DNA from 4 places in the Staphylococcus sp. TCBT05 genome. Region 3 is predicted to be linked to each of the others. Evidence: riboswitches for the same ligand, from Rfam matches in the RefSeq annotation. Region 3 holds a riboswitch; each other region holds the start of a gene.
What was found. Region 3 has a riboswitch for thiamine pyrophosphate ahead of tenA (thiaminase II). Riboswitches for the same ligand answer to the same signal wherever they lie in the genome.
Positions count from the first base shown of each region.

Region 1: another riboswitch for thiamine pyrophosphate. It lies ahead of ACY191_RS10180 (3-oxoacyl-ACP reductase); the one in region 3 lies ahead of tenA (thiaminase II).
Region 2: another riboswitch for thiamine pyrophosphate. It lies ahead of thiC (phosphomethylpyrimidine synthase ThiC); the one in region 3 lies ahead of tenA (thiaminase II).
Region 4: another riboswitch for thiamine pyrophosphate. It lies ahead of ACY191_RS02545 (thiamine phosphate synthase); the one in region 3 lies ahead of tenA (thiaminase II).

Region 1 covers NZ_JBUQDQ010000038.1:644,752-653,097, forward strand. The annotation lists gene ACY191_RS10155 (YfhO family protein) at 1-1,520, shown strand, start outside; gene rplS (50S ribosomal protein L19) at 1,838-2,188, opposite strand; gene trmD (tRNA (guanosine(37)-N1)-methyltransferase TrmD) at 2,292-3,029, opposite strand; gene rimM (ribosome maturation factor RimM) at 3,029-3,535, opposite strand; gene rpsP (30S ribosomal protein S16) at 3,928-4,194, opposite strand; TPP riboswitch at 4,414-4,515, shown strand; gene ACY191_RS10180 (3-oxoacyl-ACP reductase) at 4,625-5,377, shown strand; gene ACY191_RS10185 (LLM class flavin-dependent oxidoreductase) at 5,400-6,701, shown strand; gene ffh (signal recognition particle protein) at 7,075-8,346, opposite strand, start outside.
Region 2 covers NZ_JBUQDQ010000005.1:864,479-872,824, reverse strand. The annotation lists gene ACY191_RS03875 (MurR/RpiR family transcriptional regulator) at 1-626, opposite strand, end outside; gene ACY191_RS03870 (N-acetylmannosamine-6-phosphate 2-epimerase) at 784-1,455, shown strand; gene srtA (class A sortase SrtA) at 1,771-2,346, opposite strand; gene ACY191_RS03860 (GNAT family N-acetyltransferase) at 2,639-3,148, shown strand; gene thiC (phosphomethylpyrimidine synthase ThiC) at 3,485-5,221, opposite strand; TPP riboswitch at 5,328-5,428, opposite strand; gene ACY191_RS03850 (phosphatase PAP2 family protein) at 5,577-6,479, opposite strand; gene ACY191_RS03845 (haloacid dehalogenase type II) at 6,848-7,525, opposite strand; gene ACY191_RS03840 (hypothetical protein) at 7,791-8,057, shown strand.
Region 3 covers NZ_JBUQDQ010000040.1:62,985-71,330, forward strand. The annotation lists gene atpD (F0F1 ATP synthase subunit beta) at 1-514, shown strand, start outside; gene ACY191_RS14040 (F0F1 ATP synthase subunit epsilon) at 534-941, shown strand; gene ACY191_RS14045 (DUF1146 family protein) at 1,159-1,392, shown strand; gene murA (UDP-N-acetylglucosamine 1-carboxyvinyltransferase) at 1,504-2,769, shown strand; gene fabZ (3-hydroxyacyl-ACP dehydratase FabZ) at 2,821-3,261, shown strand; gene ACY191_RS14060 (YwpF-like family protein) at 3,323-3,772, opposite strand; gene ACY191_RS14065 (single-stranded DNA-binding protein) at 3,963-4,382, shown strand; gene ACY191_RS14070 (transglycosylase family protein) at 4,837-5,520, shown strand; TPP riboswitch at 5,641-5,739, shown strand; gene tenA (thiaminase II) at 5,827-6,516, shown strand; gene thiD (bifunctional hydroxymethylpyrimidine kinase/phosphomethylpyrimidine kinase) at 6,509-7,330, shown strand; gene thiM (hydroxyethylthiazole kinase) at 7,323-8,111, shown strand; gene thiE (thiamine phosphate synthase) at 8,114-8,346, shown strand, end outside.
Region 4 covers NZ_JBUQDQ010000005.1:550,080-558,425, forward strand. The annotation lists gene ACY191_RS02510 (YhgE/Pip family protein) at 1-439, shown strand, start outside; gene ACY191_RS02515 (MarR family winged helix-turn-helix transcriptional regulator) at 465-926, shown strand; gene ACY191_RS02520 (DUF4064 domain-containing protein) at 1,315-1,809, shown strand; partial or broken gene ACY191_RS02525 (hypothetical protein) at 2,052-2,138, shown strand; gene ACY191_RS02530 (AEC family transporter) at 2,578-3,501, shown strand; gene ACY191_RS02535 (antibiotic biosynthesis monooxygenase family protein) at 3,715-4,035, opposite strand; gene xylB (xylulokinase) at 4,214-5,704, shown strand; TPP riboswitch at 5,867-5,976, shown strand; gene ACY191_RS02545 (thiamine phosphate synthase) at 6,051-6,635, shown strand; gene ACY191_RS02550 (NAD(P)/FAD-dependent oxidoreductase) at 6,628-7,746, shown strand; gene thiS (sulfur carrier protein ThiS) at 7,730-7,930, shown strand; gene ACY191_RS02560 (thiazole synthase) at 7,932-8,346, shown strand, end outside.

The DNA.
Region 1 (8,346 bases), on a different contig from region 3:
GATTAATTGCCTTATTTATCCGTTATCTGAATGAAGTAACATTTAAATCTTTCGTTACCTCTAGCATTGTACCGTTGCTGATAATGACGACTAGCTTATATTTCAAACAAAATTTACATATCACTTGGATGTTGATATGTTTAATATTAATTGTACTAATCGCTATACTTTTAAAGTATAGACATTTACTACACAACAAGTATAGTTTTTGGATAATTGCCATATTATTAGTAATTCAGCAAGCTGTTATCTTAACTAACGATCATCATAATAATGTTAAAAGTTATGAATCAACCTTGGACGCCATGTCTGCATCTAAATACAAGAGTCCTACCTTAACTAAAAAAATAAATAAAATTAATAAAAATCACCAAGATGATCCACTTAGTAGAATAGATTATATGTCTAAATATGGATTAAATTCACCTATGTTATACCACTATAATGGTATCTCACTATACTCAAGTATCTTTGATGGATCAATATTGAACTACTATGATAAAACGATGCAAATTAATATGCCTATAGATAAAAACAGTACTTACCGTTTATTGTCCAACCGAGCAAATTTAATGGCACTTTGGAACGTTAACGATCGCATACGTCGTCCTAATGATTTAAACATTCCGTATGGGTTTAAGATACAAGATACAATTTACCATTCGAAAAATGAGCCTTTTATTCATTCAACAAATCAGATTAACTATCCAAGTGCACATTTCACTGATAAAATCTATCGCAATTCAGAGCTAAAGACACCCATCGACAAGGAACACGCTATGTTAAATGGAGTCGTGTTCTCAGATTCTAATCAAAAAGCAAACAGTCATATTACACCAAGTAAAAACCTATTGCCAGAAACAACTCATAATTTACGGAATGCCTATCGAAGTGGACATAATAAAATAACTGTCACTGAAAATAATGGCGGTATGACATACCAATTTCCAAAAGAAATCAGCGACAAATATCAAGATATGTATTTAGAAATGGATGTAGAACTATTAACACCAAGCAAAAGACATTATGTAGGTGTAAATGAATATGCACAACAACGTAACGAACTAAACTATAAATATCGTCGCTTTGTAACACCTGTAACTATGCGAGTTAAAGCCGATCAAGACTTGAAAATAAGAATGCCTAAAGGTACATATCGACTCAATGTAAAGGGCATATATGGTGAAGATTATCGTACCTTAAAGCGTGCGACGCGTTCATTAGATAAAGTGGCTGTAAAACAAACACGAAACGGCTACACGATACGACATAACACAAATAAAGATGGATATGTAGTACTACCTATTGCATATAGTAAAGGCATGCAGGCCAAATCAGGATCACAAGCGTTACCAGTCAAAAAAGGTAATGGGATTATGACCGTTATACCAGTTAATAAAGGTCAATCAACTATTAAATTAACCTATACGCCTCCACACACAATCCTATTAATAATACTTAGTATACTTGGCATTATACTTAGCATCATTTTTACTAAAATAGTATCAAAATTGAAATAAACATTTTTTGATAATTATATCGAAACAGATTAAGAGATACTTTATATTTTTTATTTAACAGACATCATCATGTAATTTAGTGCTTTTGCTTAAATTACATGATGATGTCTTTGATTTTATAGTATTTTAGCGAGACGCAGTGGAAGAACAGGTCAAATTGAAAACTATAGGCGTAATCTGCTCCCTAGGTGAACAAACTGACCATACAAAGTATTAAATAAAAATAGAGGAATCTTATACAATAACTTGTACAAGATTCCTCTATATTTTCAAGTGATACCCAATTTGGCACACCTTTTTTATTTCTTATTTGCTGATTAACGAATTTCTTTAATTCTAGCAGCTTTACCACGTAATTCACGTAAGTAGTATAATTTAGCACGACGTACTTTACCGCGACGTTTAACTTCGATTTTTTCAATCTTTGGAGTGTGTAATGGGAATGTACGTTCCACACCAACACCTGAAGAAATTTTACGTACAGTGAAAGTTTCTGAGATACCTCCACCACGGCGCTTAATTACAACACCTTCGAATACTTGGATACGCTCACGAGTACCTTCAATGATACGTACGTGTACACGTAAAGTGTCACCTGGACGGAACGTTGGTAAATCTGTGCGTAATTGTGATTGTGTTACTGCTTCGATTAATTTGTGATTACTCATTATTTATTCTCTCCTTCAACCTATGTTCTTGCCTCGACAAAATATAGCAGCGGATCATAGTGATTTTTCGTGTATTGCACACTTAAAATATATTAGCATATCGCTAATCATTTTTCAATTGCTTTTTATATCTTTCAATAATCTCGCGGTCTTTATCTGTTAACTGATAGCTTTCAAGTAAATCCGGTCGTTTTTCGTAGGTTCTAATTAGTTTTTGTTCATGACGCCACGCATCAATATGCGCATGATTTCCAGAAACTAACACGTCAGGTACGCCTAATCCTTTATAGTCTCGAGGTCGTGTGTATTGTGGAAACTCTAATAAGCCATCTTGAAATGAATCATCCTCATGTGATTGTTGATTTCCTAACACGCCTGGTATCAATCGTACAATAGCATCAGTCATGACCATTGCTGGCAATTCACCACCAGTAAGCACATAGTCACCCATAGAAATTTCATCCGTCACTAAATGTTGCCGTATACGTTCATCATACCCTTCATAGTGACCACAAATAAATACAAGATGCTCCGCTTCGCTTAATTCTTGCGCGATATCTTGGTTAAACGGACGACCTTGAGGACACATTAAAATCACACGTGTGTCTGGGGTCTTATCAATACTTTCCATTGCATTGAATACAGGTTCAGGTTTCAATACCATGCCTTGACCACCACCAAATGGATAGTCATCAACTTGACCATGTTTATTTTCAGCAAAATTTCTAAAGTTTACAGTATTTACCTGTAACACTGATTTCTCTTGAGCACGTTTTAAAATCGAATGACTCAAAACGCCCTCAAACATTTCTGGAAAAAGTGTTAAAAAATCTATTTTCATTAATCTAACAATCCTTCCATTGGTGTTATTGTGATACTTCTACCTTCCACATCGACATCTTTAACCACATCAGCAATATACGGAATAAGATATTCTTTATTACCTTTAACAACCCAAACATCGTTAGCACCAGTTTCAAATATTTCTGTCACACGTCCAATTGCAGTTCCTTCATCATCAAATACAGTACAACCTATTATATCTGAATAGAAATATTCATGTTCGGCTAATTCTATCTCATCATGATCACGTTCTTGTAATAATGTTGCACCCTTTAAATATTCTATATCATTAATATTATTAATTCCTTCAAACTTAAGCATATGCAAGCCTTTATGCATTCTGTGGCTACTAATCTTAAACGTTTCTGCTTCTTTACCCTCAGCTTGAATTATTACAGATTCTCCCGGTTGGAATCGAGTATCTGTAAAATCAGAATGTGATTTAATCTTAATTTCACCTTTAACACCATGTGTGTTTACAAATTTACCAATTTCAACTTTCATTATTTTTCCTCCGTCATCATTACAACTATCTTCATAGGTAATGAAACTAAATAAAATTCGTAATCCATTATAACATGGATTGAGATAGCTGTAATACGTTATCGTATAGAAGTAGTGTTTACTAAAATAAATAAAAATTATTCAAGTAACTCGAACAACTAATACAGTATTTCTTATTAGCAAGCCGCTAATTTCAGGCAATAAGTATTTTATTTCTAAGCTTAATATTACGGCTTAAATCACCCTATTTACCGTTTAGCCTTCAAATTCAATATTGACCAATAAAAAAAGATGATTTCTACTTTAGATAAAAGTAAAAATCATCTTCTAGACTATGTTATAACCTTCTAGTTCTAACATATTTAAAATAAATCAATACGTTCGATTTATTATTATTTTTGTTCGTCGAATTTTTTCAAGATACCTTCTCTTGATAAGATGTTACGTACAGTATCAGTTGGTTTTGCACCTTGTGATAACCATTTTAATGCTAATTCTTCGTCGATTTTAACTTCTGGTGCATTTACATTGTTAGGGTTGTAAGTACCGATTTGTTCGATGTTACGACCGTCACGTGGCGCACGAGCATCAGCTGCTACAATACGATAGAATGGATTTCTTTTTGAACCTAAACGTGTTAAACGTAATTTAACTGCCATTTATATTCTCTCCTTTATGTTCTTAATATTTTTATTTTCTACAAGAAATAATATTAACAGTTCTGTAGTACTTTGTAAAGAGTTTTTTCTTTACCAATATTGAATCTATATTTTTAAACTGTGACTTTTAGTCAATCACCTGATTTGTATTTAAATTTAAACTTTTGCACAACTTGACATGCTTTATTAAAAGCTATACATTGAAGTTAAATTAAATAACGCATGCACTAGGGGTGTTTTTTAAAACTGAGATGAGCAAAACTCAAACCCTTCGAACCTGATCTAGCTAAGACTAGCGTAGGAAAGTGTTACCAATATGATAATGAAACTGATAGTCTTTTTTGACGTATTCATATACTTTTTGATACACAACTTTCCTAGAGAGGGTTGTGTATTTTTTTATTTAATAAATCAATGATGAGGTGAATATATGACTAAAACAATTTTAATCACAGGTAGTAGCAGAGGGTTAGGTGCAACGATAGCAAGAACATTAGCTACACAAGGTCATAATGTAATTATAAATTATTTTAAAAGTAAAGACTTAGCTAAACAACTCGTACGTGAAATTGGTGAATCACAGGCTATCGCTTTACCAGCAGATATTACTGATAGAAACCAAGTTGATGAAATGATTGCACATGCAACAGAACATTTTGGGCAAATAGATGCGGTGGTAAATAATGCGCTTGTAGGATTTAAATTTGACCCCACAGCACAAAAAGCATTTATAGATTTAAGTTGGGATGACTATCAACAACAACTCGACGGCACGTTAAAAGGAGCATTCAATGTGACTCAAGCAGTCATTAAACAATTTATCACAAGAGAAACAGGAACAATTGTTTCGATTGGTACAAACCTTTATCAAAATCCAGTCGTACCCTACCATGAATATACCACTGCAAAAGCAGGTTTAATAGGATTCACACGAAATATCGCCGCTGAATTAGGTCAATATGGTATTAATGCAAATGTTGTATCTGGCGGTTTACTAAAGACGACTGACGCAAGTGCAGTGACGACACAAGAAGTATTTGATCTTATTGCTCAAACCACGCCATTAAGACAAGTCACATCACCTCAAGATGTAGCAAATATGGTAAGCTACCTCATTTCTGATCAAGCTAAAGGGATAACCGGTCAGAACTTTACAGTTGATGGTGGATTAACAATGAATTAAGAAATGGAGGATGAATCATCTTATGACACAAACTCGTCAACTTAACATCGGTGTACTAATTTATGGATGCGGTCATCATCAAGCGGCTTGGCGTATGAGCAATTCAAGTGTTGAACGTATAGGAGATATCTCGTATTATCAATCATTAGCTCAAATTACAGAACGTGGATTATTTGATGCGATATTTTTTGCAGATAATCAATCTTTTCCAGCACAATCACCAAGTGATATGCCCGCATTTTGGTTTGACCCTTTGGTCAATTTAGCTGCAATAGCCCAAGTTACGCAACACGTTGGCTTAGTTGCAACGATTTCCAGTACCTTTGCTAATCCATATACAGCAGCTAGACAACTCTTAAGTATTGATCATATGAGTAACGGACGTGCAGGTTGGAACTTAGTAACATCTATGACTGATTTAGAAGCAGCAAACCACAGTATGGAGCGTCTACCAGATCATGATACGCGCTATGAAAAAGCAGACGAATTCGCTCAAGTCATGAATCTGTTGTTAGATTCGTGGACAACGGCAGATTTCTTACATAATAAAGCAGAAAATACTTTAATCAACGCTGATGCAATTCAGCCAATTCATTTTAAAGGTCATTATTTCGATGTCCAAGGACCACTAACAACACCTGGAAGTCCTCAAGGCAAACCCATTGCAATGCAAGCTGGTGCCTCAGATCAAGGTATCACGCTAGCAACTAAGTATGCAGATGCTGTCTATGCAGTCGCTTGGAACCTAAAGCAAGCTACAGCATTTCGCCAAAAATTAAATAACAAATTAACATCGGTTGGAAAACCAACGAACAGCTTAAAGGTGTATCCAGGTTTAGTTACCTATGTCGGAGAAACTTATGCTGAAGCTTACGCCAAAAAACGTCAATTGGACGAGTCCTTAGCCATTGATACAGCATTAAATCAATTAAAGTTCTTTATTCGCCAAGATTGTCATAGTTGGGATTTAGACGAACCTATTCCACCATTACCACCTGTAGAGAACTTTACAGGACCCAAAGGTCGTTACCAAACTGTACTAGAAATTATCAATGATAAAAATCCTACACTGCGTGAATTATTGGGTTACCTTAGCGCTGGTGGCGGACATTTAACGTTGATAGGTACACCTACTCAAATCGTTGACGAAATGGAAAGATGGTTTAATGCTGGTGTTGCAGACGGTTTTAACTTAATGCCACCGGTGTTCCCTAATAGTTTAGAAGATTTCGTTGATTATATCGTACCTGAATTACAAAAACGAGGACTTTATCGCATTGAATATGAAGGGACTACATTTAGAGAAAATCTTGGACTTTTGTAAAAATATTTCTGTAACTTTAACACATTGAAATACAATGCATTCAATTAGTATAATTAACTATGATTACATGTAGTAGCATTACAATAACAAGTGTACTATTGTTCTTGATAACCATTGGTTTATTACTCACATTAATAGTAATAATTCCATAGATAAATCAGCAATATGAATACAAAACATAAATAAAAAACCCCTTCAAAGTTATCAAATCATTGATTACCTTGAAGGGATTTCTCTTTTTCAAATTAATAGTAATATTGCAGAATTAGGTTAGTGGATTCAACTATCATCAAGCACTAACATTGTTTATCGCACTTTATTGATTGTTAAACGGTTAAATATCTTCTAGGACTAAACTACTAAGCAAATTGAATTAGAATGGTAAGTTCATACCATTTAACATATTCTCCATTTGCTTACGTTTACCTTTTTTACCTTTTCCGCCACCAGAAAATTGTTTCATCATTTTCTTCATATCATTAAATTGTTTCATCAATCTGTTCACTTCTTGTACTGAACGTCCTGAACCTTTAGCAATACGTTTCTTACGTGATACATTTAAACTATCTGGATCATTACGTTCAGCCGGTGTCATAGATTGAATAATCGCTTTAATATGGTCGATCTGTTTCTCATCCATATTTAAGTTATTGATACCTTTCATCTTGTTCATTCCAGGAATCATTTTCATAATATCATCAAGCGGACCCAGGTTTTTGACTTGGTCTAATTGTTCCAAGAAATCCTCAAGCGTAAATGATGAAGTGCGCATTTTCTTCTCAAGATCCTTAGCTTTATCAGCATCGACATCTTGTTGAGCCTTTTCAATTAAACTTAGCACATCACCCATACCAAGTATTCTTGAAGCCATTCTTTCCGGATGGAATGGTTCCAATCCATCTAATTTTTCACTCATACCCACAAATTTAATAGGTTTTTGAGTTACAGAACGAATTGAGAGTGCTGCCCCACCACGTGTATCACCATCTAATTTAGTCAGTGTTACGCCTGTTAATTCAAGTTGCTCATCAAATGATTGCGCTACATTTACTGCGTCTTGACCTGTCATGGCATCCACAACTAACATAATTTCATTCGGTTTCGTAATTTCTTTAACATCTGTTAATTCTTGCATTAACGCTTCATCAACGTGTAAACGTCCAGCTGTATCAATAATTACAAAATCCAAATGCTCTGCTTTAGCATGTTGAATTGCATTTTCGACAATTTGTTGTGGTTTAACTTGATCTCCTTCACTATAAACAGGAATATCAATTTGCTTACCAACGGTTTGCAATTGGTCAATTGCTGCAGGTCTATAGATATCAGCTGCTACGAGCAATGGTTTTTTATTATATTTCTTTCGCATTAATAACGCTAACTTACCAGCTGTAGTTGTTTTCCCTGCACCTTGTAAACCTACCATCATAACTACTGTTGGTGGTTTATTTGCCATTGTTATCGTTGAGTTTTCCCCACCCATCAATTGAGTCAGTTCCTCTTGTACGATTTTGATTACTTGTTGACCAGGTGTTAATGACTTCATTACATCTGATCCTAAAGCTCTATCTGATACAGTTTTGATAAATTCCTTAACAACTTTAAAGTTAACATCGGCTTCTAATAACGCCAATCGCACTTCTCG
Region 2 (8,346 bases), on a different contig from region 3:
CATTCAGTTATTGAACTGCCCTCATAATTAGTGATTGCTACCACAAATGCCCCATTATCATGAGCAATTTTAGCTGCAGCAATCAATTCTACAGTTTCACCACTATTCGAAATAGCTACAAACGTATCAGATTGCGTCAATAACGAAGCAACGATCTTCATTTGATGTGCATCGGTTGATACATTCCCCTTTAAACCCAAGCGCATCATGCGATAATAAAATTCTGTTGCTGACAGTCCAGAACTACCTAAACCAGCATAAATAATTTGCTTACTTCGATTAATCTGATTAACAAAACGCTTAATTTTTTCATCAGAAATAAATTCACCTGTTTGTTGGATAATATCTTGATGATATTTGTGTATACGCTGAATCAATGGACTATTTTCGATTTCCCTATTGGTCATTTCTTGTTGCAAATTAAATTTTAAATCTTGGAAATTTTCATAATCTAACTTATTACTAAAACGTGTGATTGTTGCTGGCGAAGTTCCTATTGCATAAGCAAGTGAATTAATTGTAGAAAAATCATCATTAAATTCATTATTTTGAATAAACTCTACGATTTGCTTATCTGTCTTGGTAAAACGTTGGCGAAAACGTTGCACTCTATTTTCAAACTTCACTATATGACCACCCTTTTCAGTTAATTTTCTCTAGTATAAATGAAAACATTTTTCATAACAAATATATCTATTGATTAATAATTTCTCGATGTTATATTAAACCTATCAGTAATATTCTGTTAAGAAAAAACTACTAAACGTTATGGAGTGTGTCATTATGTTACCTCAAGGTTTAATTGTTTCTTGCCAGGCTTTGGCAGATGAACCCTTATATTCATCGTTTATCATGTCTAAGATGGCATTAGCTGCTTATCAAGGTGGCGCTGTTGGTATTAGAGCAAATTCAAAGGACGATATTATCGCAATTAAAAAGGAAGTTGATTTACCTATTATCGGGATTGTTAAAAGAGACTATCCTGATTCAAAAGTCTTTATCACTGCAACACGTACTGAGGTAGATGAATTACTCGACAGTGGTTGTGACGTAATTGCTTTAGATGCTACAGCCCAACCACGTCCCAATGAATCTCTTGCGGATTTAGTTAAATATATCCGTAATAAAGCACCTCATATCGAAATTATGGCAGATATTTCAACGATAGAAGAAGCCCAACACGCCGATGCATTAGGTTTCGATTATATTGGTACAACATTACATGGTTACACTGAATATACACACGGACATGTGCTATATGAAGACAACTTCCAATTTTTAAAGGATGTATTATCCAATGTACATGCAAAAGTCATTGCAGAGGGTAATGTTATCACACCAGAAATGTTACAAATTGTTGATAGACTCGGGGTACATTGTACTGTTGTAGGTAGTGCAATCACGCGGCCTAAAGAAATTACGCAACGTTTTGTTAATGTTTTAAAAAATGAATAAATATATAACAGACGCGTCTGAGACATGCCATATGCCTGATACATAAGGCACCTTGTTAATTTAGTACAGAATGCATATTAAATTATACGAAAGCGCCTTATTTTTAAGGTGTATTAATATATAATCACATATAAATTTGGTGTGTTTTGGCGAGACTCCTGTGGGAACAGGACAAGCTGAAGACTACAGGCTGAAGCTGGCCCCTAGGAAAGCGAGCCAATAATACGAAATAATAAATAAAAAGGCACTCAGATAAATTGAATTCAATCATCTGAGTGCTATTTTTTGGAATTTGTATTCCAGACTCGTTATGCTTTATACTGCTTTAGCAATAAATATTTTGCGTTTTTCCCATTGTCCTGTCTTTTTATTATAATCATCACAAGTAATTAATGTAAGTTGGTGTTGCTTTGATTGTTGTTCATCTAGCACTTTTACATCACTAGGTTTCACATCATAAATTTTTGAGATTTTGTACTTTCGCTTATCCTTCCCAACTTTAAAGTTAACGACACTGCCTTTATGTGCTTTAGGTAAATTTGAAAATTGATACGTATCCGAGCCTTCGAAAGTATGACCAGCTATAGCTATATTTTGATCATTTAATGATTCGTCTGCTTCAACTAAACTAATGCCTCGATCTAATTGTTTCGGGGTAGCGGGCCCTGGAAATACTGGCGCTTTAATTTTAGCATCAGGCACTTCAATATAGCCTACCATTTTAGATTTATCTTTGGGAATCTCACCAGAAAATTGTTGTTTTTTATCGTATTCCGTTATTTTATCTTCATCGGCTTTCTTTGTTAAATAATTATCAATATGAGGCTTAGCTAAAAAGTAAATTGCAATTAAAATAAAAATGACACCAACTATCCTTAGTAGCTTATTCATTTCTTTTATACTCCTTTAATGTTAGCACTTATATTTCAGAATATAAGTATAGCACAATACATTTAGAATTGGACTAGTCCATATGTTATTTCGCATTCCAAATATTTAAATAAATGAGGAGAATTTTTACAACAATACATTGCAGAACTTAATAATTAAGTGTTAAATAGTATTAAATCACTCATCGTAAATATCTTGGTTTAACTAAGTGTTTCATATTAATTATGAATGCCATACTTTTATAACTGTGATAGTGATTTCTAATTTACTTTAATATAAGGTGGGATGCGCTATGATACGTCATGCTAAGCAATCAGATTTACCGAATATACTAGAAATATACAACGATGCGATCTTGAATACTACCGCTGTTTATACTTATAAACCTCAAACTTTGGCATCACGTGAAACTTGGTTTGAAAATAAACTTAATAAACAAGAGCCTGTTCTTGTATACGATGAAAGAGGTGAAGCGATAGCCTTCGCTACTTATGGTACATTTAGAGATTGGCCCGCTTATCAATATTCTATTGAACACTCTATTTATGTAAATAAACATCATAGAGGAAAAGGGATTGCATCACAATTGCTGGCTGAAATCATCCAAACTGCTCGTAATAATGGCTATAGAACACTTGTTGCAGGCATTGACGCTACGAATGATTATAGTATTTACTTGCATAAAAAATTTAAATTCAAACATTCTGGAACCATTCAAAATGTAGGTTATAAATTTGATAAATGGTTAGATTTAGCATTCTATCAATTAGATTTAAATCCTTCTCAAAGTACGAAACATTAATTTGTGCTATATACATTCAGACTTTTAGCTAGAAGATTTACTTTACAATATTTATATTATTATCTCACTTTCCTAAGATGCCGTCTCAGCCTCGGCCTTCAACTGACACTGCTTCCTTAGGAGTCTCGACCTAATACTTCTCAATATTTTATACCGCTATTATTATATAATTTATAATGCGCTGTGGTTATATTTGAGTAAAGCTCATTTTCTTTTGGGATCATAAAAAGCTCCCTTCAAAGTTTACGTTTTTCAGTAACTACTTTAAAGGGAGCATCACTTCATAGCATAGTTCTCTTATTTTAAGAATGGGAATTTTCGCCCAAAACTCTATCTCTAACGGTAAATCCTACTACCTTTTGAAACAAATTCTTCAGACTTTTGTTTCAATCCTTCTTCTTTTAAATCATTGTGCTTTCTTAAATCGTGAGAGATACGCATCGAACAGAATTTAGGCCCACACATACTGCAGAAATGGGCAACCTTTGCTGCTTCAGCAGGTAGTGTTTCATCATGATATGAACGTGCCTTATCAGGATCTAGCGACAGATTAAATTGATCGTACCATCTAAATTCAAATCGTGCTCTACTAATTTCATCATCTCTTTGTTGTGCTCCTTTGACACCTTTTGCCAAGTCAGCTGCATGTGCTGCAATCTTATACGTGACAACACCTTCTCTCACATCGTCTTTATTAGGTAATCCCAGATGCTCTTTTGGAGTAACATAACAAAGCATTGCTGTACCATAACTAGCAATTTGGGCTGCCCCGATTGCAGACGTAATATGGTCATAGGCTGGTGCAATATCTGTTGTTAATGGACCTAATGTGTAAAAAGGCGCTTCTTGACAATGGAAATCAGCTAAGTCTTGATTTTCCTTTATTTTATGCATCGGAACATGTCCTGGCCCTTCAATCATCACTTGTACGTCATATTCCCAAGCTATTGCAGTTAATTCCCCTAATGTCTTTAATTCCAGAATTTGGCTCTCATCATTTGCATCATATATTGACCCGGGTCTTAATCCATCTCCAAGAGAAATTGCAATATCATAACGGCTCATTATTTCACAAATTTCTTCAAAATGTGTATATAAAAAGCTTTCTTCATGATGCGCTAAACACCATTGTGCCATGATAGATCCACCTCTTGAAACAATACCAGTTAATCTATCCACTGTTGTCGGGACATAACGTAATAATACGCCTGCGTGTATCGTGAAGTAGTCAACGCCTTGTTCTGCTTGTTCAATTAAAGTATCGCGATAAATTTCCCAAGTTAAGTCCTTAGCAGAACCATCTACCTTTTCTAATGCTTGATAGATAGGCACAGTGCCAACAGGAACAGGTGAATTTCTCAATAGATATTCTCTCGTAGCATGGATATTTTTACCAGTAGATAAATCCATAATCGTATCTGCCCCCCAATGAATGCCCCAAACCAACTTTTCTATTTCAGCTTCTATAGAAGAACTGACTGCCGAATTACCAATATTAGCATTTATTTTCACTTGAAAGTTTTTACCTATAATCATTGGTTCTGATTCAGGGTGATTGACATTATTAGGAATAATCGCACGTCCTCGTGCAATTTCTGAACGCACATATTCAGGTGAGACATCTTCTCGTTTAGCTACAAATTTCATTTCTTTCGTGATAATACCTTGTTTCGCATAATGCATTTGTGTAACATTTTGTCCTGTTTTTGCCTTTTTCGGTTGATATTTAAATGGTGTCTCGACAAATTTTTTATGATTATTAGATTTAAATCCGTTATCCAGTGAGACAATTTTCCTACCTTCATATTCCAATGTATCATTTCTATCTTCTATCCATGGTGTTCTTAATTTGGGTATACCTTTTTGCACGTCAACTGTATAACTAGTATCATGATATGGTCCTGCAGTGTCATAGACTAACACCGGTTTGTTAACCGTTGTTCCTTCTTCTGTTACTGTTGGTGAAAGTTGTATCTCTCTAAATGGAACTTGAATATCTGGATCTTCTCCACTCACCCAAATCCTTTGACTTGATGGAAATTGCTTTTTTAATTCTATTTTTTCTTGTTTCATAAAAAAAACTCCTTAGCATTTTATTATTGCTAGGAGACCTGGTCGAAAATCACATATTTAGTGAAGCGACAGTAAATAAAAGTCTACTCTATAGACTTTCCATTTATACTGTACTTTTCTGCTTCCCTACGCTGGTACTAACCAGATCAGGTTCAAAGGGTTGAGACTAATGTCTCTTTCAGCTAACAAGCACCCCTAGCAATTCTTATTAAATTCTAAATTAAACTTAACACTAATAAAAAATAATTACAAATAAATTTGAAAATTAATATAAACATAATCTAGTACAATAAAAACCTAGGATTCTGTTTAACAAATAGAATCCTAGGTACTTATATTAATGTTCTGTTCTATTTTAATGTAAGTGTTTTGCATTCCATTTATAAATCATATAATCTGCTGCTATCATCAATAAAGTAATTAATGTAAAGGCCATGGTTACATCGCCTAAGAAATGTGCACCAATACGCAAACGACTCACACACATGATAATAGTAAACATAAATGCAATAATAAACATACGCTTTTGGGCAACACGTGTTTTAAAGTAAAATGCCCAAAACATTAAATAAGCCGCATCAGTTGTATGACCAGATGGAAATGAACTGTGACCAGTATTACCATTGATTGTAAGCCAATTTGTAAAATGTGCGCCGTCATGACCAATTTCATAAGGTCTTGCTCGCCCCCATAATTCCTTCAAACTATCAATCGTTTCTAATCCTACTAATAATACAAAAAAGCTAACAAATGCAACGCGAACTAATCTTTCTATCTCTGTTTGAGTAACTTGTTGTAACCAAAATTTTGTAACAAATAATGTAATTAACATAAGTAAAATGAATGTGATTAAGAAACTTAGCCCCATTGGTAATGCATTACTGGTATCACCTTCATTACTAGCCACACCTAATGGCTTATGTCGTTCAATATTGTCCATTGTTGCAAAGATATATTTAAATGTTTCAGATACCAAAGTATTAGTTTTTATCAAAGTATAAATAAAAGATAAAAATAAAATGATATATTTAATCAATTTACTTTCAAACTTTGAAAACACATAAAAATTCAAAATAATCATTGAAAGAATCAAAATAACAGTTGGCGGAAAAAGACCTAAATCTTGAAATACTGTCCCAAAGATTGAATTTTGATTCATAAAATGTTTAGATACTGGCAAATCAATAAATAAAGCGAGTACTAAAATAATGCAAAATACAGGTAATGCAATTGCTGTGAACCTTTTTGAAATAACCATGATGCCCTCCTAATTAATATCTTTTAATAATAATTTTAATAACTATTTTATTATTCATGAATTTTATTACTGCTTAACCATACCCATTTTATGCTTATGTATGTTTGAATTAACTAAAATTTTCATGATCTTTGTAGAGATAACTGCAATCTTTTTATATTATTGGAAGCCTAAATTCCATAATGAAATTCTAAATGTGACATAACTGTTAGGTCACAATATCATTTATTCATGATATATTATTTGTGTAGCGAATATAGTTTTTTTAATTTTAAAGTTCTCCTTATTTTTATAAGCATATTTAGCTTCGCTAAATATAAAAAAAGCAGTAAATTCATGTCGACTTAAACATGAATTTTACTGCTTTTTTATTTATGATTTAACTCTAGCCATTTCACCATTTCGCTTACATTACTTACCGTTATCGTTGGTGTTGGACCGTTTACATCAAACTTTTTATTTGTTCGATTTACCCAAGCTGTATCAAATCCAAAGTTACTAGCACCAGTAATATCCCATGAGTTTGAAGAGACAAATAATATATCTTCTCTATTCATATGATAATACTCTAATACAAGTGCATAACTTGCAGCACTCGGTTTATATTGTTTAATTTCATTAACACTAATAAGTGTGTCGATATAACCACCTAGTTCTGAATTATCTATGAGTGGCATTAACATATTATCATTACCATTTGATAGTATACCTACATCAATATTTTTATCTCTTAAATTGGCTAATGATTTAGGTATCTCCTTGTAATAATTTAAATTAAAAAACGCTTCAAACAATCTATTAATATCTTCTCTATTATATTGAATATCATAAACATTTAAAGTATGTCGTAGTGAGTCTTTCGTCAATTCATCAAAAGGGATATATCTTTGCATAACCTGCCTCATAAACATATGTCTTAATTGAGTCTTTTGCCATAACTTAGTAATCTTTGTTGCAGTATCTTCATCAAACTCAATCATTTCATTTTTTAATGAATCCATATCAAACAAAGTACCATACACATCAAAAATAATAGCCTTATACATACTTTCCCTCCTCTGCAACTCCATAAAAATGAAACTTACTTATTATTTTACACAATAAACACACATTCAAAACAATTTAGAATTAAATTTGTTTACGAATCTTGTAATTTTAGTTAATTTATTATCAATAAATATTATATTTGTTCGACAACCACTCTGTATACCACCTAATTATTGATTGTAAATTTTATGTAAATTATATTAAACCAAGCTTTAAATCATTGATTAGTTGGCAATATAAAAGTAAGAGAGGAGGCTGGTTGTTATGAGAAAAATATTTTTCGTCGATTTGTTTAACCTCTTTATTATTACGCTCGGATACATGACGCTTATCTCATTAACGCTACTTGCATTTGATCTTTTTGAAATTAAAACAACCGGTTCAGTATTTTTAGAAGGCTTAAGTTCTATTACAATTTTTAAAATTTATAGCAATTCCATCTTCAATGGTCTATTTACTCTATTCTTAGTCATTACGATTATTTTATTTCTTTACAAAGCATATGATCTATATAGAAAAGACAGCAAATAAATCTTATTATAAGTTTTCTCATTCGTTTAATCTGACAATTCGTGTACCCTTAATAGCAAACAGCTCAGTTAAAGTCCAGAATAAATTAAATAACAAAATAATTGTATATTGTATTAGAAGATTATTAGTTATATAATATTGTGTGAGGATGTATTTTATGTGTTATAAACGGCTATTTAACTTGCCATCTATCATCATAGTTATATTCCATTCCCAGAATTAAACTTTATGCACCCATTTAAACAAAGTAAATAACACAACATTCTCAGTATAACTTCGTTCCTATGGA
Region 3 (8,346 bases):
CCAAGCGGTATTCGTACCTGCCGATGACTATACTGACCCTGCACCAGCAACGGCATTTGCTCACTTAGATGCTACAACAAACTTAGAGCGTAAGTTAACTGAAATGGGTATTTACCCAGCAGTTGACCCACTGGCTTCAACTTCAAGAGCACTTGAGCCTACAATTGTTGGACAAGAACATTATGAAATTGCACGTAATGTCCAAGCTACTTTACAAAAGTATAGAGAGCTACAAGATATCATAGCTATTTTAGGTATGGATGAGTTATCTGAAGAAGATAAACAAACAGTTGAACGCGCACGTCGTATTCAATTCTTCTTATCACAAAACTTCCATGTAGCTGAACAATTTACTGGTCAAAAGGGATCTTATGTACCAGTGAAGAAAACTGTAGAAGACTTCAAAGCAATCCTTGATGGTAAATACGATCATATTCCTGAAGATGCGTTCCGTTTAGTCGGTGGCATGGAAGATGTAATCGCAAAAGCAAAAGATATGGGTGTTGAAGTTTAAAAATTAGGAGGTATGGATAGTGAGTAATACATTAAGCCTTAATATTGTCACTCCTAATGGTTCTGTTTACGACCGAGACGATGTAACGCTAGCAGTTTTGCAAACAACTGCTGGTGACATCGGGGTTATGTATGGACATATACCTACAGTTGCAGCGCTAGAAATTGGCTATGCCAAAATTAACTTTGATGGCGGTTCAGAATATATTGCAGTGAGTGAAGGTTTTGTCGAGGTTAGACAAGATAAGTTATCTATTATTGTTCAAACTGCAGAACCTGCAAATGATATAGATGTATCAAGAGCTGAACAAGCTAAATCTAAAGCAGAGTCGCATTTAAACGATAGCAATGGTAATAGTGACATTAATAGAGCCAAACGTGCACTAGAACGCGCAAATAACCGTATTCGTGTTGCTAATTTACAATAGATTTATGAAATTGAAGTTCCTTAATTTTAAGGAGCTTCATTTTTTTTGGTGAAATTGTATACGTTAATCTATTTTAAAATGAGTAAACTACTTTAAATTCGGGAAAAATAATATAGTGTAATTTAATCGTGTATCTAATTTACTGCTTAAGTATCTTTTCAAGCTTATTTCATGTAAAATAAGTAGATAGTGAATTGAATAGTGAGGTGCAGAAATTATGGAATACATGGCACAATTTTCAATAGTTCACCTAATCTTGCATGTTATTTGTATTTGTATTGCTTATTGGGCTTTAAACGCAGTGAGATTAGATCAGTTTTTTAAAAAGGGGTATCCCTTACAAATTCAAATCTGTATGATATTTTTAGCTATTTTATTAGGTACTGCTGTAAGTAATTTTCTTGTAGATTTATTACAATTTTCAACACAAATAAAATATTTGGCACAATAGTTCAAATGCTTGTACCTTTTTTAAAATACTAGATATAATGATTTGGAAGAATCATGAATTAAATAAAATTAGATGAAAATATTTATAAGTAGTAAAGTGGAGGATTTTAAGATGGATAAGATAGAAATTAAAGGTGGAAATAGATTAACAGGGGAAGTTAAGGTATCTGGTGCAAAAAACGCGGTATTACCTATACTAACTGCATCATTACTAGCATCTGATGGTGAAAGTAAATTATTAAATGTTCCAGCATTGAGTGACGTTGAAACAATTAATAACGTACTTTCAACATTAAATGCTGAAGTATCTTATAATAAAGAAGAAGATGCTGTAACAGTTGATGCAACGAAACAGTTAAATGAAGAAGCGCCATATGAATACGTAAGTAAGATGCGTGCAAGCATCTTAGTAATGGGACCATTATTAGCGAGATTAGGACATGCTAAAGTAGCACTTCCTGGTGGCTGTGCAATTGGTTCAAGACCTATTGAGCAACATATCAAGGGCTTTGAAGAACTAGGTGCAGAAATTCATATGGATGGTGGTTTCATTTATGCGACTACTAAAGATGGTTTGAAAGGTACAACAATCCATTTAGATTTTCCTAGTGTAGGTGCTACTCAAAATATTATTATGGCTGCATCACTTGCAGAAGGTAAGACTGTGCTTGAAAATGTTGCACGTGAACCTGAAATCGTCGATCTTGCTAATTACATTAATGAAATGGGAGGAAATGTAATTGGCGCAGGAACTGACACGATTACGATTCACGGCGTTGAGAAATTACATGGAGTAGAACATTCAATTATTCCAGATAGAATCGAAGCAGGTACATTGATTATTGCTGGTGCAATTACACGTGGTGACATTATTGTTCATGGTGCAATTAAAGAACATATGACAAGCTTACTATATAAGTTAGAAGAAATGGGTGTGGAATTAGAATACAACGGTGATTCTATACATGTTAAAGCAGAAGGTGAGTTAAAACCTGTAGATATTAAGACACTTCCGCATCCAGGATTCCCTACTGATATGCAATCACAAATGATGGCATTACTGTTGACTGCTGAAGGTCATAAAGTAGTTACAGAAACAGTATTTGAAAACAGATTTATGCATGTTGCAGAATTTAAACGTATGAATGCACGTATTACTGTAGAAGGTAGAAGTGCTAAAATAGAAGGTAAGAGTCAACTTCAAGGTGCTCAAGTTAAAGCAACAGACTTACGTGCAGCTGCAGCACTTATCTTAGCTGGATTAGTTGCAGATGGTGTAACACAAGTTACAGAATTAAAGCACTTAGATAGAGGATATGTTGATTTACATGGTAAACTTAATGGATTAGGTGCAGATATTAAACGTACTCAAGACTAATCATAGTACGATATGAAACAGCAATGAATATTGAGTTGGAGGAAACAAGTCATGGAAACAATTTTTGATTACAATCAAATTAAGGAAATCATCCCACATAGACAACCATTTTTATTGATTGATCGTGTTGTCGAATATGAAGAAGGGCAACGTTGCGTAGCGATAAAGCAAGTTTCAGGAAACGAACCATTTTTCCAAGGACATTTTCCAGAATATGCGGTAATGCCTGGTGTATTGATAACTGAGGCTTTGGCTCAAACAGGTGCAGTCGCAATGTTAAACAATGAAGCCAATAAAGGAAAGTTAGCTTTGTTTGCAGGTATCGATAAATGCAGATTTAAAAAGCAAGTAACTCCTGGAGACACTTTAAGATTAGAAGTGGAAATTACGAAGATGAAAGGGCCAATTGGTAAAGGTAATGCTAAAGCAACTGTAGATGGACAAGTTGCATGTAGCTGTGAACTAACATTTGCCCTACAAGATAGTAAATAATAAAAATAACCGTAAAAGTTTTATGTATGTAAATACTATAACTTTTACGGTTATTTTATTTTTATTCTTTTTCAAACTTTTCATCTTTTAATCGAGGTTTAGATTGCATCATTCTATTAAATGATTTCTTGAGTTCTTCTCCAGATAATCCTTCATCGATTAATTGTTCTAATAAGCTTTCAGCATAAACTTGTCTCAATGTATAAATATGACATTCAAAAACTACCGAAATCGACTGTGCTTGTTCCAATTTACTAATATGTTTTATCGTGGCATCAAACAATGCAGGATCATTGGCTGGACGTGTAATAACTACACGGATATCTAGTAGTGTTTCATCGTCCATATATTTTTTCATTGTTTCATAATGAAAATCTGAAATGACGATTTCAAGCAACCAGCCAGTGCCACTACTCTCTTTATTGATAATGACACCATCATCTAATTCGTATTCAGTTACACCACCATTTTCTGATACAATTTGAAATCGAACGGCTTTAAAGGTCTTCATCGTCTTCACATCCAATTATAATTTTTAAAATCTACGATATTTCTATTTATAGTAGTATTATAACGTAATTTTAATTGAGAAAGGTAATATTTATAAAAATGTGATGAATCTACTCTTAATATATTTATATAATTGTGTTTTGACTATAAAGACAGCTTTGCATATGATAAGGCTATGAAGGAGGTGACACATGATTAATAACATTGTCATTGTCGGTAGACTGACAAAGGACCCACAAATATATGAGAAGGAGGGAAAGAAATTAGCTACGTTCTGTGTAGCTGTTAATCGGAGTTACAAAGACAAAGATCAGAATACCATTTGTGATTATTTATATTGTAAAGCATTCGGTAAACTAGCTCATAATATTGAACACTATATCAACCAAGGTTCACTAGTCGGCGTTACTGGTAAGTTACAATCTAGTAAATATGAGAAAGAAGGTCAGACACATTTTGTATCTGAAATATTTGTCGAATCAATTAAGTTCATGTCTAAACGTGCTACGAAAGAAAGTACATCACTTTATGAAACTATCCCACTAGATGCGCAACAACATTTAACCGAACAATCTGAAATAGCAAACAATAAATTATTTGAAATTGTTTAATACATCCACTTTATAACAAATAATCCCTTTTATAATCCATTCAAATTAATATACATTTAATCCTACTATTCATTATACTTTTCAGGCTATTCTTCTCTAATGATTGAAATTGAGAAGGATAGCTTTTGTCATGTTGAAAATAAAGATAATCACATTCAAATAGAGTGTAATAACACACCAAAAAACACTGTTGTGACAGTTTTTATTGACTGAATAGTCAGATAAATTACAATAATATTACGCAGTTAATAACAATCACAAACGCTTAAAAGCTTTCATAGCAATCTAAAACAGTTTAAATTCAAAAAATATATAATTTTTTTGATGTAACTAGGATGTAAAAAAGACTGTTGTTTTTTTATTTCTCTGTAACCTACAGGTATGTTTTGAATGTTATAGTTGCTTTAGCAAATTAATCATAAAACTAATTACCTTATAGGAGGAATTTTTAGAAATGAAAAAGACAGTAATTGCATCAACATTAGCAGTAGGTTTAGGAGTAACAGGCGTTGCAGCAGGAAATTCAGCAGACGCTTCAGAACAAGGAGTTAATAAAGCTGAGTTAGCGCAATTAGCTCAATCAAATCCACAACAATTAAATGAATCTCCAGTACATGAAGGTTCATATAACTATAACTTTAACTTAAACGGTGTCAACTATAACTTTGAATCAAATGGTGAAACATGGTCATGGAGTTATGGCGAAGGCGCTTCAAATAATAATTCTGGTTCAACTGAAGTTGAACAACCACAACAACAAACAACTACACAAACTGAACAACCAGCTCAAGAAGCAGCACCACAAACTGAACAAACACAACAACCACAACAAGAAGCAACAACACAACAAGCTTCAACACAACAAAGTTCAAGTAGTGAAGAATCAACTGGTTCTTCAGTAAATGTAAATAGTCATTTACAACAAATCGCTCAACGTGAATCAGGCGGAGATTTAAAAGCTGTTAATCCTTCAACAGGTGCAGCAGGTAAATATCAATTCTTACAAAGCACTTGGGATTCAGTAGCTCCTGATGAGTACAAAGGCGTATCTCCAACAGAAGCTCCAGAATCAGTTCAAGACGCAGCAGCAGTTAAATTATATAATACAGCTGGTGCTTCACAATGGGTAACTGCATAATATATATGAAATAAGTTATTTTAAGCTCACTCCAGACTAGGGGTGAGCTTATTTTGTGAATTGGACTTTATTGCAATGTTATAAACATTTTGTTATGTTTAAATAAATATAAAGATTAAAAAATACTACTAGGGGAGCCAAATGGCTGAGATGAATAAATTCAGACCCTTACAACCTGATTTGGTTAGTACCAACGTAGGAAAGTAGTGCAATTTATAGTAGGTCATGTTTTGTTACGACTTCTATAGATTTACTACATTCCTATTGTTGGAATGTAGTTTTTTTTATTATAGGAGGACTTTGATTTTGTTATTTTCAGAAGAATTAAAAAAAGCAGCAGCACCTATTTTAAATGACATATATGATGAACCATTTATCCAAGACATGCTCCATGGAGAGTTGTCGTACGAGGCGACAAAATTTTATTTAAGAGCAGATGCGTCTTATTTGAAGGAATTTGCGAATATATATGCATTGTTGATACCAAAAATGCCTGAATTGACAGATGTTAAGTTCTTAGTTGAACAAATTCAATTTATAGTAGATGGTGAAGTTGAAGCACACGAAATTCTTGCGGATTATGTGCAAGCTCCATATGATGAAATCGTTAAAGAAAAGGTTTGGCCCCCAAGTGGAGACCATTATATAAAACATATGTATTATTATGCCTTTGCTAAAGAAAATGCAGCATATACAATAGCTGCTATGGCACCTTGCCCATATGTATATCAAGTGATTGCTAATAGAGCACTTCAAGATCCAGAATTAAATACAGATTCAATTTTAAAACAATGGTTTGACTTTTACAGTACTGAAATGGATGAATTGGTTAAAGTCTTTGATGATTTAATGAATAAATTAACAGCACATGTTAGTAAAGAAGAACGAAATGAAATTAAAGAATCATTTTTACAAAGTACGATACATGAAAAAAACTTTTTTGCAATGTCTTATAATCAAGAGGCATGGTCATTTGGAGGAGATAAAGATGAATAAACCTAAAATAGCTTTGACAATAGCAGGTACTGATCCTACAGGCGGAGCAGGTGTTATGGCTGACTTGAAATCATTTCATGCATGTGGTGTTTATGGTATGGCGACAATAACAAGTATTGTTGCTCAAAATACAAAGGGCGTACAACATATTCATAATTTAGAAACAGAATGGTTAAAAGAACAATTAGAAAGTGTCTTTGATGATGAATTGCCTCAAGCTATAAAGACAGGGATGATTGCATCTAAAGAAATGATGGAGTTAATTGCACAATATTTACAAGCATATCCAGAAATTCCATATGTCATAGATCCAGTGATGCTTGCAAAAAGTGGAGATGCCTTAATGGATGACGAAGCAAAAGCAGATTTACAGAATATCTTATTACCATATGCCACTGTTGCAACGCCAAATATCCCGGAAGCAGAGGAAATTGTTGGATTTAAGATTAATTCTGAAGCAGATATATATAAAGCAGGAAAGTTATTTATCGAAGAAATTGGAAGTAAAGGTGTTGTGATAAAAGGTGGACATTCTACAGATTTAACGACTGCTAAAGATTACTTGTTTACCACGGAAGACGTTTTTACGTTCGATTCACCTCGTTATGAAACAAAGCATACACATGGTACAGGTTGTACATTTTCAGCAGTTATTACAGCAGAATTAGCCAAAGGCAAATCAATTTATGCTGCTGTGCAAAAAGCTAAAAACTTTATAGCGTTAAGTATTAAACATACACCAGAAATCGGACAAGGTAGAGGACCAGTAAATCACTTTGCATATATGAAAGAAGTGGGGTTAGATGATGAATAATTTAGATAAGATAAAAACCATGCAGCCATTAATTATTTGTTATACCAATGACGTTGTTAAGCATTTTACTGCAAATGGCTTACTGAGTTTAGGGGCAAGTCCGGCAATGAGTGAAGCACCTGAAGAAGCGACAGAAATGTTATCCGTTGCACAAGCATTATTAATCAATATTGGCACAATTACTAAAGATAGAGCGAAAGATATGTTAGAAATTGCTAAAATTGCAAATAAAGTTGGTACACCTGTGATATTTGATCCAGTTGCAGTTGGTGCATCTGATTTTAGAAAACAGTTCTGTAAGCAATTTATAGAGGAAATTGATATCGCAGTCATTAAAGGTAATGCTTCTGAAGTACTAACACTAATCGATGATGAAACAACGATGAAAGGTACAGATAGTGATGTGAATTTAGATGCAATAGATATCGCACGTAAAGCACTTGATCAATTACAAACAGCGATTGTAATTACAGGTAAAGAAGATATTATAGCGCAGGATAACAAAGTGATTCAATTGTCAAATGGTTCTTCATTACTGACACGTATAACTGGTGCGGGTTGTTTATTAGGTGCTATTGTAGGGGCCTTTTTAACTGAAAAGGGAAAGGTACAAATACAGCAATTAGAAGAAGCGGTTGCTATTTATAATATTGCAGCTGAAGCAGCGGAACAACTGGCAGGTCATCAAGGACCGGCATCATTTATGACAGCATTACTAGACGCGTTATATCATATTTCATATGATGATTATTTAAAATCAAATCGTAGAACAGAGGTATAAGGATGTTTGATAAACAACAATTAAAATTATATTTTATATGTGGGACACAAGATATTCCGGAAGCAACTACGATTCAACATGTATTAAAAGAAGCTTTAAGTGCCGGTATAACGATGTTCCAATTTAGAGAAAAGGGTGCTACAGCTTTAAGAGGGAATGATAAAGAAAAACTTGCAATAGAGTTATTAGAATTATGTCGTGCTTACAATGTACCATTTATAGTTAATGATGATAT
Region 4 (8,346 bases), on a different contig from region 3:
ATTAGCAGCGCTATTTATGAGCTGTTGGGTTATCTTCGTTTTCGATATGTCTATAGATAATATCGGCCAATTCTTGATAACAGGAATTTTATGGGCGATTGCAGCAATAACAATTACGACATTCCTAGGCTTGTTCTTAGACAGAATTGGTCTGTTCTTATCAATGATACTGTTGATATTACAATTGAGTGCGAGTGAAGGTATGTTCCCAATTGAAATGTCAGCTAAATTCTTTAGATGGATTCATCCATTCTCACCTATGACTTATGCTATCCAAGGATATAGAGAAGCAATCTTTACAAATGCTGGTCACTTCAACTTTAGCTTTGTAATTGGTGTATTAGTTGGTATTATCGTAGTAATGATGATATTGCAATATTTAATTCTATTATGGTTTAATAAACGAGATAGACTACCATTTTCAATGCAATTTAAATAAGTATTGAAATTAAGGGGAGAAATAAATGGAAAATGTTGATAGCAAGATTGAAGAAGCTATAACAAAATTTCAAATAGTGATGTTGAGACTGAATAAAGAGATTGTTGAAGTAGTGAAGGAAACAGGTGTCAGTAACTTGCTTTCTAGGGAACAAATTGAAGCGATGAGAATTATTCAAACTGAGGGCAAGGTAACGATTAACGAACTTGCTGCGTTACAGAATATATTTAAAACAGCGGCTTCAAAACGCATTGGGAAATTAGAAGAGATGGGCTATGTTCAACGTGCATATTCTGACAATAAGCGAATCAAATTAATTCAATTAAGTGATGAAGGCGCAGAATTTTTACAAGAGGCAACTACGAAAATGACTAAAGCTGTAAAGGAACGTATCGGTGACAAATTCACATTAGAAGAGGTAGAACACTTTGTCGATCAATTATATATGATCGAGAATGCATTCAGTGAGCGTAAGCGTAAAGCATAGTAAATCAAACATTTTTAAGACAAGCTATGGAGCAATTTATGATGATAGATTGCTCCATAGCTATTTTTATAATCATAATTATAGATGTTGAGTATGATGAGCGTGACGTTAGAAGGAGTAAAATGCGTGTCGAGACCAAGAAGCTATCCATCACCTAGATGAGCGAGTAAAGCAATACTCAACTTAAACATACAAAAAATAGATGCAATGATGTCTTTAATTACTTAATAAATAGTAAGTAATGACGTATTATCGGAGATGTGAAATAGACTTCTAGTTTAGAGATTAGTATACTTGAATTAAAGCGTTTTGAAATTTAAATAGCTTATAATTTTGCATTATGTCTTTTTTTGAAATAATTAAATATGGATGTAGGAGGTACTTTATAATGAAAAGAACCGCAGAAAAAATACTCGCTTGGATTGGAGTTGCTTTACAAATTATTGGCGTTATATTTATCGGATTTATGTTCCCTTTAATCGGTACTGATGACTTTAAACAATCTGCAATTAACGCAATGCAACAAGAAGATCCAACGATTACAACGACAAATGCCAATGATGGTATGAATATGTTAGTAGGCATGTTAGGAATCGGTTTAATTTATGCTATTGTAGTGTTAATCATTGCTTTGATTGGTGCAATCTTAATAGGTAAGAAACCTAAAGTAGCAGCAATTTTATTAATTATTGCGGGGGTTCTATCGCTATTAGGAAATTGGATAAACGCAATTTTATGGATTGTTGCCGCAATTATGCTATTAGTTAAAAAGCCGAAACAACCGAATCACTATAATCACACAGCAACAACAGAAGATAATAGTGATTTGTCATCTTTTGAGTCTCTTAATAAAAAAGATTCAGATAATGACTACAAATATTAAAGTGTTTATTTAGCACAATAGTATTATCAAACGTTAAACAGAATCAGTCGCGTTTAACGACTCATATCAAGTGACTTAAAGTTATTAAATGGGCTATGATTAACTTATTCATTGTGGTATTACTCAATGAAACCGTGGGGGAGCAAAATGAAAAAGATGACATTTCGGTCGTGTATTGTAACTGACTGTAGCGTCATTTTTATATTGATCATTACACAGTTTTAAATGAGGTGAGACAAATGATGGTATTAGTAATGCTATCACCCCTTCTAGTAGTTGGTTTTATAGTGATGGCAATTTTAGAAGAGAAAAAAAGAAACCGTAAGAAATAATTTATGGTAAATATATAAATGAAATGCTGCATTTAGAAACTGATATCAGTTTTTTAGATGCAGTTTTTTTATTGATTATACTGTTACTTAGTACATCTATTATTTTGACAGCAATCACCAAGCTTATAATAAATTAAAGGTTAACTAGTGGAGCTTGATGGTTATCATGAGGAGGTAACACTGAGGGTTGTCTAACGTGAGACATGCGAGATGCTCAATAAATGTTGCTATATCAATGTTTTAGAGTTATGAGAAATGAATGATAATGTCGATGCATTATTTAGTAAATGTTTTACATGAAACATTTTTCAAATTATTGAGAAGTAGTATGTATATATTAATTGGTTTTGTCCGGTCAAATTTATGGTTATTAGGTTCCCTTTTTATTACAAACGTAACTATCTCATGTATAATTTTAAGCAAAGGGGGTTATGTTGTGAGTGAAATGTTATATATTTTAGAAACGGTATTATTGCCTATTTTTATTATGATAATTTTAGGATTTATACTGCAGCATAAATTTGATTTAGATTTAAACACTTTAGCAAAGTTAAATATTTATGTCTTTGTACCTGGATTTATTTTTGTTAAATTCTATAAGACTCACTTTGCTTTGAGTTTATTATTTTACATAGTTGTATTTTTTGTATTATACATAATTGTTTTATATATCATTGGGCGATTACTTGCTAAATTTTCAAAAGGTGACAAAGGGGAAGTAACTACTTTGACTAACAGTGTGCTCTTTTTTAATTCTGGAAATTATGGTGTCCCGGTAAATGATCTTGTATTTAAAGGGGATCCATTAGCAATGTCTGTTCAGGTATTGGTGTTATCCATGCAAAATATCTTTACCTTTTCATACGGTGTGTTCGCAATTCAATCATTGCGTATCGGAAAGTTAAAGGCACTATTGGGTTACTTTAAAATGCCTGTACTTTATGCCTTATTATTGGCAATCATCTTGAATTATGCGCATGTTCCCATCCCTAAATTTATCTGGACACCTGCAAATTACGTGGCAGACGCTATGATTGCGATTGCTTTGTTGATGTTAGGTGCACAAATTGCGAGAATTAAATTTAGCTTTAAATGGTCTGCAGCATATGCCTTTATTTTTATAAGACTAGTAATTGGACCAATTATTGCCTGGGGAATTATTGAATTGATGGGACTTGAGGGTGTGATTGCTCAAGCGTTATTCATCACTTCTGCGATGCCAACGTCTGTCAATAGTTCTGTGATTGCCCAAGAATATGATAATCACCCAGAGTTAGCAGCTGAAATTGTCTTTTTATCCACGTTATTAAGTTCTGTGACAGTTGTTGTGGTCATCTACTGCTCAAAGTTATTATTTTAAACCGAATTAATGAACTCATATGCAGTGAATTTATGCTGAATATGCAGTGTTCAAGAAATACTTAAGCATAATCTAACATAGGAATATGTACGAAAAAATGGAGTAGTATCAGTAAATCGATTTGTCCAATCGACATCTGTACTGCTCCATTTCTTTATATCTAAAGCATATGTTTAAGTACAACTTTAGATATTATATTAAAATGCTATAAATTTAAAATTTTACAACAGAATATTGCTTTAATACTTTTTTGAATGGACTTGGTTCACTTTCGCCGCTTTTAATTTTTTTATTCATTTCTTTATGTTCTTCGACGTGTTCAGGTCTTGCTACCCAAGTTTGGAAATCTTTTTTCTCTTGCCACTTACTAACAATGACATATTCAACTTCATCAGCCTTTGATTTCGTCCACACTTCAGCATCAATGAGCCCTTTAACGTTGTCGTTTAATTCAGCTAAATTCTTTTTGGCTTTATTGTATAATCTATCTTCATTTTCTTTATTTGTAGAAAATGCGACTTCTGTAATAAACATGTATTTCCTCCTAAAGTTAAATATTTATTAATGCTAGCACTTTTAAATTTTTTTCTCTAGTAATTTTAATTGAATTTGATTTTTTATTTAAACGTGTTATAAATATGTCGTATAAAAAATTAAAACGTATAACATGCTATTTTTTATCAAAAAAATACTTTGAAAAGGGACGATGCGCGTGATTGATGCAGTATTAGGAATTGATATAGGCACTGGTTCTGTAAAGGTTATAGCTGTAAGTAGGCAAGGAAAGGTCATACAAACTGTGAGCGAAGATTTAAAAATGATTCAACCTCAAGCAGGATATAATGAACAACGACCTGATGATTGGGTAAGTGCGACGATTCAGTGTATTAAAAAAATACTACAAGATCCGGAAATGGCGAATGTTAAGGTACATGGTATATCATTATCTGGTCAAATGCACAGTCTTGTAATACTTGATCAACACAATCAACCTATTCGTAATGCAATCTTATGGAACGATACTAGAACGACTGAACAATGCGTAGAAATAAGGCAGAAATTGGGGGACTATGTGTTAGAAAATCCTGTTTTAGAAGGATTTACGTTAACGAAATTATTATGGATTAAAGCAAATGAACCTGAAAACTGGGCGCAAATTGCTACATTTTTATTACCCAAAGACTATGTTAGATATAAATTGACGGGCAATCTTCATATGGAGTATTCGGATGCATCGAGCACTCTGCTCTTAGATCCTGTGCTAGAAACGTGGTCGAAAGAATTGGCCACGCACTTTACTGTAGATCACATACTTCCGAACCTGGTGGCATCAGAGGATTTTGTTGGCTATGTAACTCCAGAATTAGCTCGGAAATTAGGGTTGGAAGAGGATGTAGCTGTCTTTGCTGGTGGAGGAGATAATGCTTGTGGTGCCTTAGGGGCAGGTGTTATCAAAGACGAACAAACGCTATGTAGTATTGGAACTTCTGGTGTTGTATTAAGTTGTGATAGTAATGCAAAGACTCATTATCGACATAATTTGCATTTTTTCAAACATGTTATCCCTAATCAATCCTATGTGATGGGTGTCACACTTGCTGCGGGTGATAGTCTCAATTGGTTGCGTAGTAATATCTTGTCTGATGTATCATATGAGCAAATTTTTAAAGAGGCAAATGCATCGGATATAGGGAGTAATGGTTTGTTATTTGCGCCTTATTTATCAGGCGAACGGACACCCCATGGAGATTCGAGTATACGTGGTAGCTTTATCGGGCTCAGTGCATTGCACACTAGGGGTGATATGGCACGTGCAGTAATAGAGGGTATCACCTATTCCTTGTATGAGTCCATTTGTCTATTAAGAGCAAAGGGTAAGGCAATATCAGAGGTGGTGGCCATTGGTGGAGGCGCTAAAAATGATTTCTGGTTACAACTACAAGCAGATATGTTTAATGCTAAGGTAAAGCGATTGAAGTATGAGGAAGGGCCGTGTATGGGAGCGGCTATACTCGCGATTAAAGGTCTAAATTGGTATAACAATTTAGATGCTATCATGGAGTCATTTATCTGTTTTGAGCAAGTATTCTATCCGAATCAGAACAACCACGAACAATATCAACAATACTTTGAGGTGTATAAAAAAATATATACACAAACGCGTGAATTGACTTCAAGTTTGTTGTCATTATCAAAAAAATAAAAATTTGTTGCTTGAAAATTAAATTTGAAAACTATAGCATAGAGTTAACTTATAATTTATCAAGTGAATTAAGTTGAACTTGAAAATAAATACATAATGAGTTAAGTTTAAATTAATTATATATGTCATTTACATGTGACGTATGCAAGTTTAAAATTTCATAGAAACCACTGGAAGTGCCTTTATTAAAGGCTGAGACCGATGTAGTGACATAGGGATTCCTTGAACCTGATCCAGTTTGTACTGGCGTAGGAAAGTGGCGTTATAAACAATTAGTATTCGTTCATTCAACGTTATTTTTCTACACAGAAAAATAACGTTTTTTTATTTATTAGAGGTGAAAGGCATGTTTGTAGCGATAACAGCAGATAAATATTTAGCAAGAAAGGATATAATGCATTATTTAGCTATTGAAGCACATATTGATTATTTGATTGTTAGAACTCCAATGTCATCAGACGAATTGGTTGATTGGATTAATATGTTGCTACAGTATCAATTTCCTAAAGAAAAAGTAATTATTCATGAAAATATAGATGTTTTAAATCGTTGTGCTTTAACCGCGATTCATTTTAAAGAACATAATAATCAAGATTTATTTTTTAAACAGCGCTTTCCACATATTCAGGTGAGCAAGTCAACGCATCATAGTAGGATGGTTGCTGAGGCAGCGCAACGTGGTTTAGATTTTGTCTTGTTTAGTCATATCTTTGAAACGAAATCCAAGCCAGGCATAGCACCACGGACAACTGACGAAATTAATGCGGCATTGCAATATGATATTCCAGTGGTCGCGTTAGGTGGCATCAATCATCGAACAATTGCTCAGTTGCCAAATGGCTTTGATGGTATTGCAGGCATCTCACTTTTTGAAAAAGATAATGTTGCACATTTAGATCAATTGAAGGAGGTGTGGCATGCGTATGTATGATGTCATCATTATTGGTTCGGGTGTTATGGGCATGTCGGTAGCGAGAGCATTGAGTGAACATTCGGTCCATGTAGCTATAATTGATCGAGATATACCTGGCATGCATGCCTCGTATAAGGCTGGTGGGATGTTAGGTGCACAAAATGAATTTACTCAAGAATCAGCGCTCTATCATATCGCGCGTAAATCACAACAAATGTTTCCAACACTAGCAAGTGAATTATTGGATGAAGTCGCTTTAGATATTGAATATTTAAACAGTGGCTTAATTAAAATAAGCGCCTCGAAAGCTGATGCGCATGACATTCAATTGCAGTATCAATTTTTAAAGCAATATAATGACCAGATTGAGTTGCTAACGGATTCAAGATTATGTGAATTGACCAACGATAAGGTTATGAACAATGGCAAACAGGCGATGTATATACCGGACGATCATCAAGTCAATGCTAATCGATATACGAAAGCACTGCTTGAGTCTATAAAAAGGCGGAACGTGGAACGTTGTTATCATACGGAAGTGCATCATATTGAATCACTTAAACAAGGTTACAAAGTGAAGACACAGAATGGTTCGTTTTATGGTAAAAAGGTTATCGTCGCTGGTGGTGCATGGAGTGGTAGGTTAGTGTCACCCCACTTACAATCGCATAATGTTACAGGTGTCAAAGGTGAAGCGTTACTCGTAGAACACCCAACATTGAATTTGAATACAACGTTATTTATGACGAATGGTTGCTATATCATTCCAAAGTTACAACACCGTTACATGATTGGTGCTACAAGTTACTTTGATGATTACTCTGTCGGAGTGTCGTCGGTAGGAAGAGATTGGCTCTTACATCAAGCATCGACTATTGTACCTCAATTAAAAGATAGTCAGATGCTACATGAATGGTCCGGAATACGACCTTATAGTAAAGAAGAACGTCCAGTTATGGATGAGGTGGCGCAAGATTTGTTTGTTATCACAGGGCATTATCGCAATGGAATCTTATTATCGCCATATATTGGTGCTTTGATGTGTGAATGGTTATTAACTGGGCAACGTCCAGAAGATTTACAAGATTTTAGAATTGAGAGGAGTGTTGACAATGCAATGCATTATTAACGGTGACAGCTTTAAATTTAGCAAAGAGTTAAATATTCAAGAATTGATTCAAGAAATGGGATTAGATGAAAATCGAATCATCGTTGAACACAATGAAGAATTGATTCAACGACAACAGTTTCCTGTTCAAGTGGTAAGAGATCAAGATTGTTTAGAATTATTAGAGTTTGTAGGAGGCGGATAAGATGATTGAAATTGGTAAATTTAAATTAAATTCGAGACTATTATTAGGTACTGGCAAATTTGAGAATGAGGATATACAACAACAAGCGATACAAGCATCAGAAACTGAGGTGTTAACATTTGCAGTACGTCGAATGAACCTTTATGACAAAGATTTACCTAACCCACTTGCTCAAGTGGATTTATCAAATTTTGTGACCTTCCCTAATACTGCAGGAGCAAAAACTGCACAAGAAGCGGTACGTATTGCTGAAATTGCGAATCATGCTGGTGTATGTGACATGATTAAAGTTGAGGTGATTGGAGATGATGAAACACTGTTACCTGATCCAATTGAGACTTATGAAGCTTGTAAAATATTATTGGAAAAAGGTTATACAGTATGCCCATATATTTCTAATGATGTCGTGTTAGCTA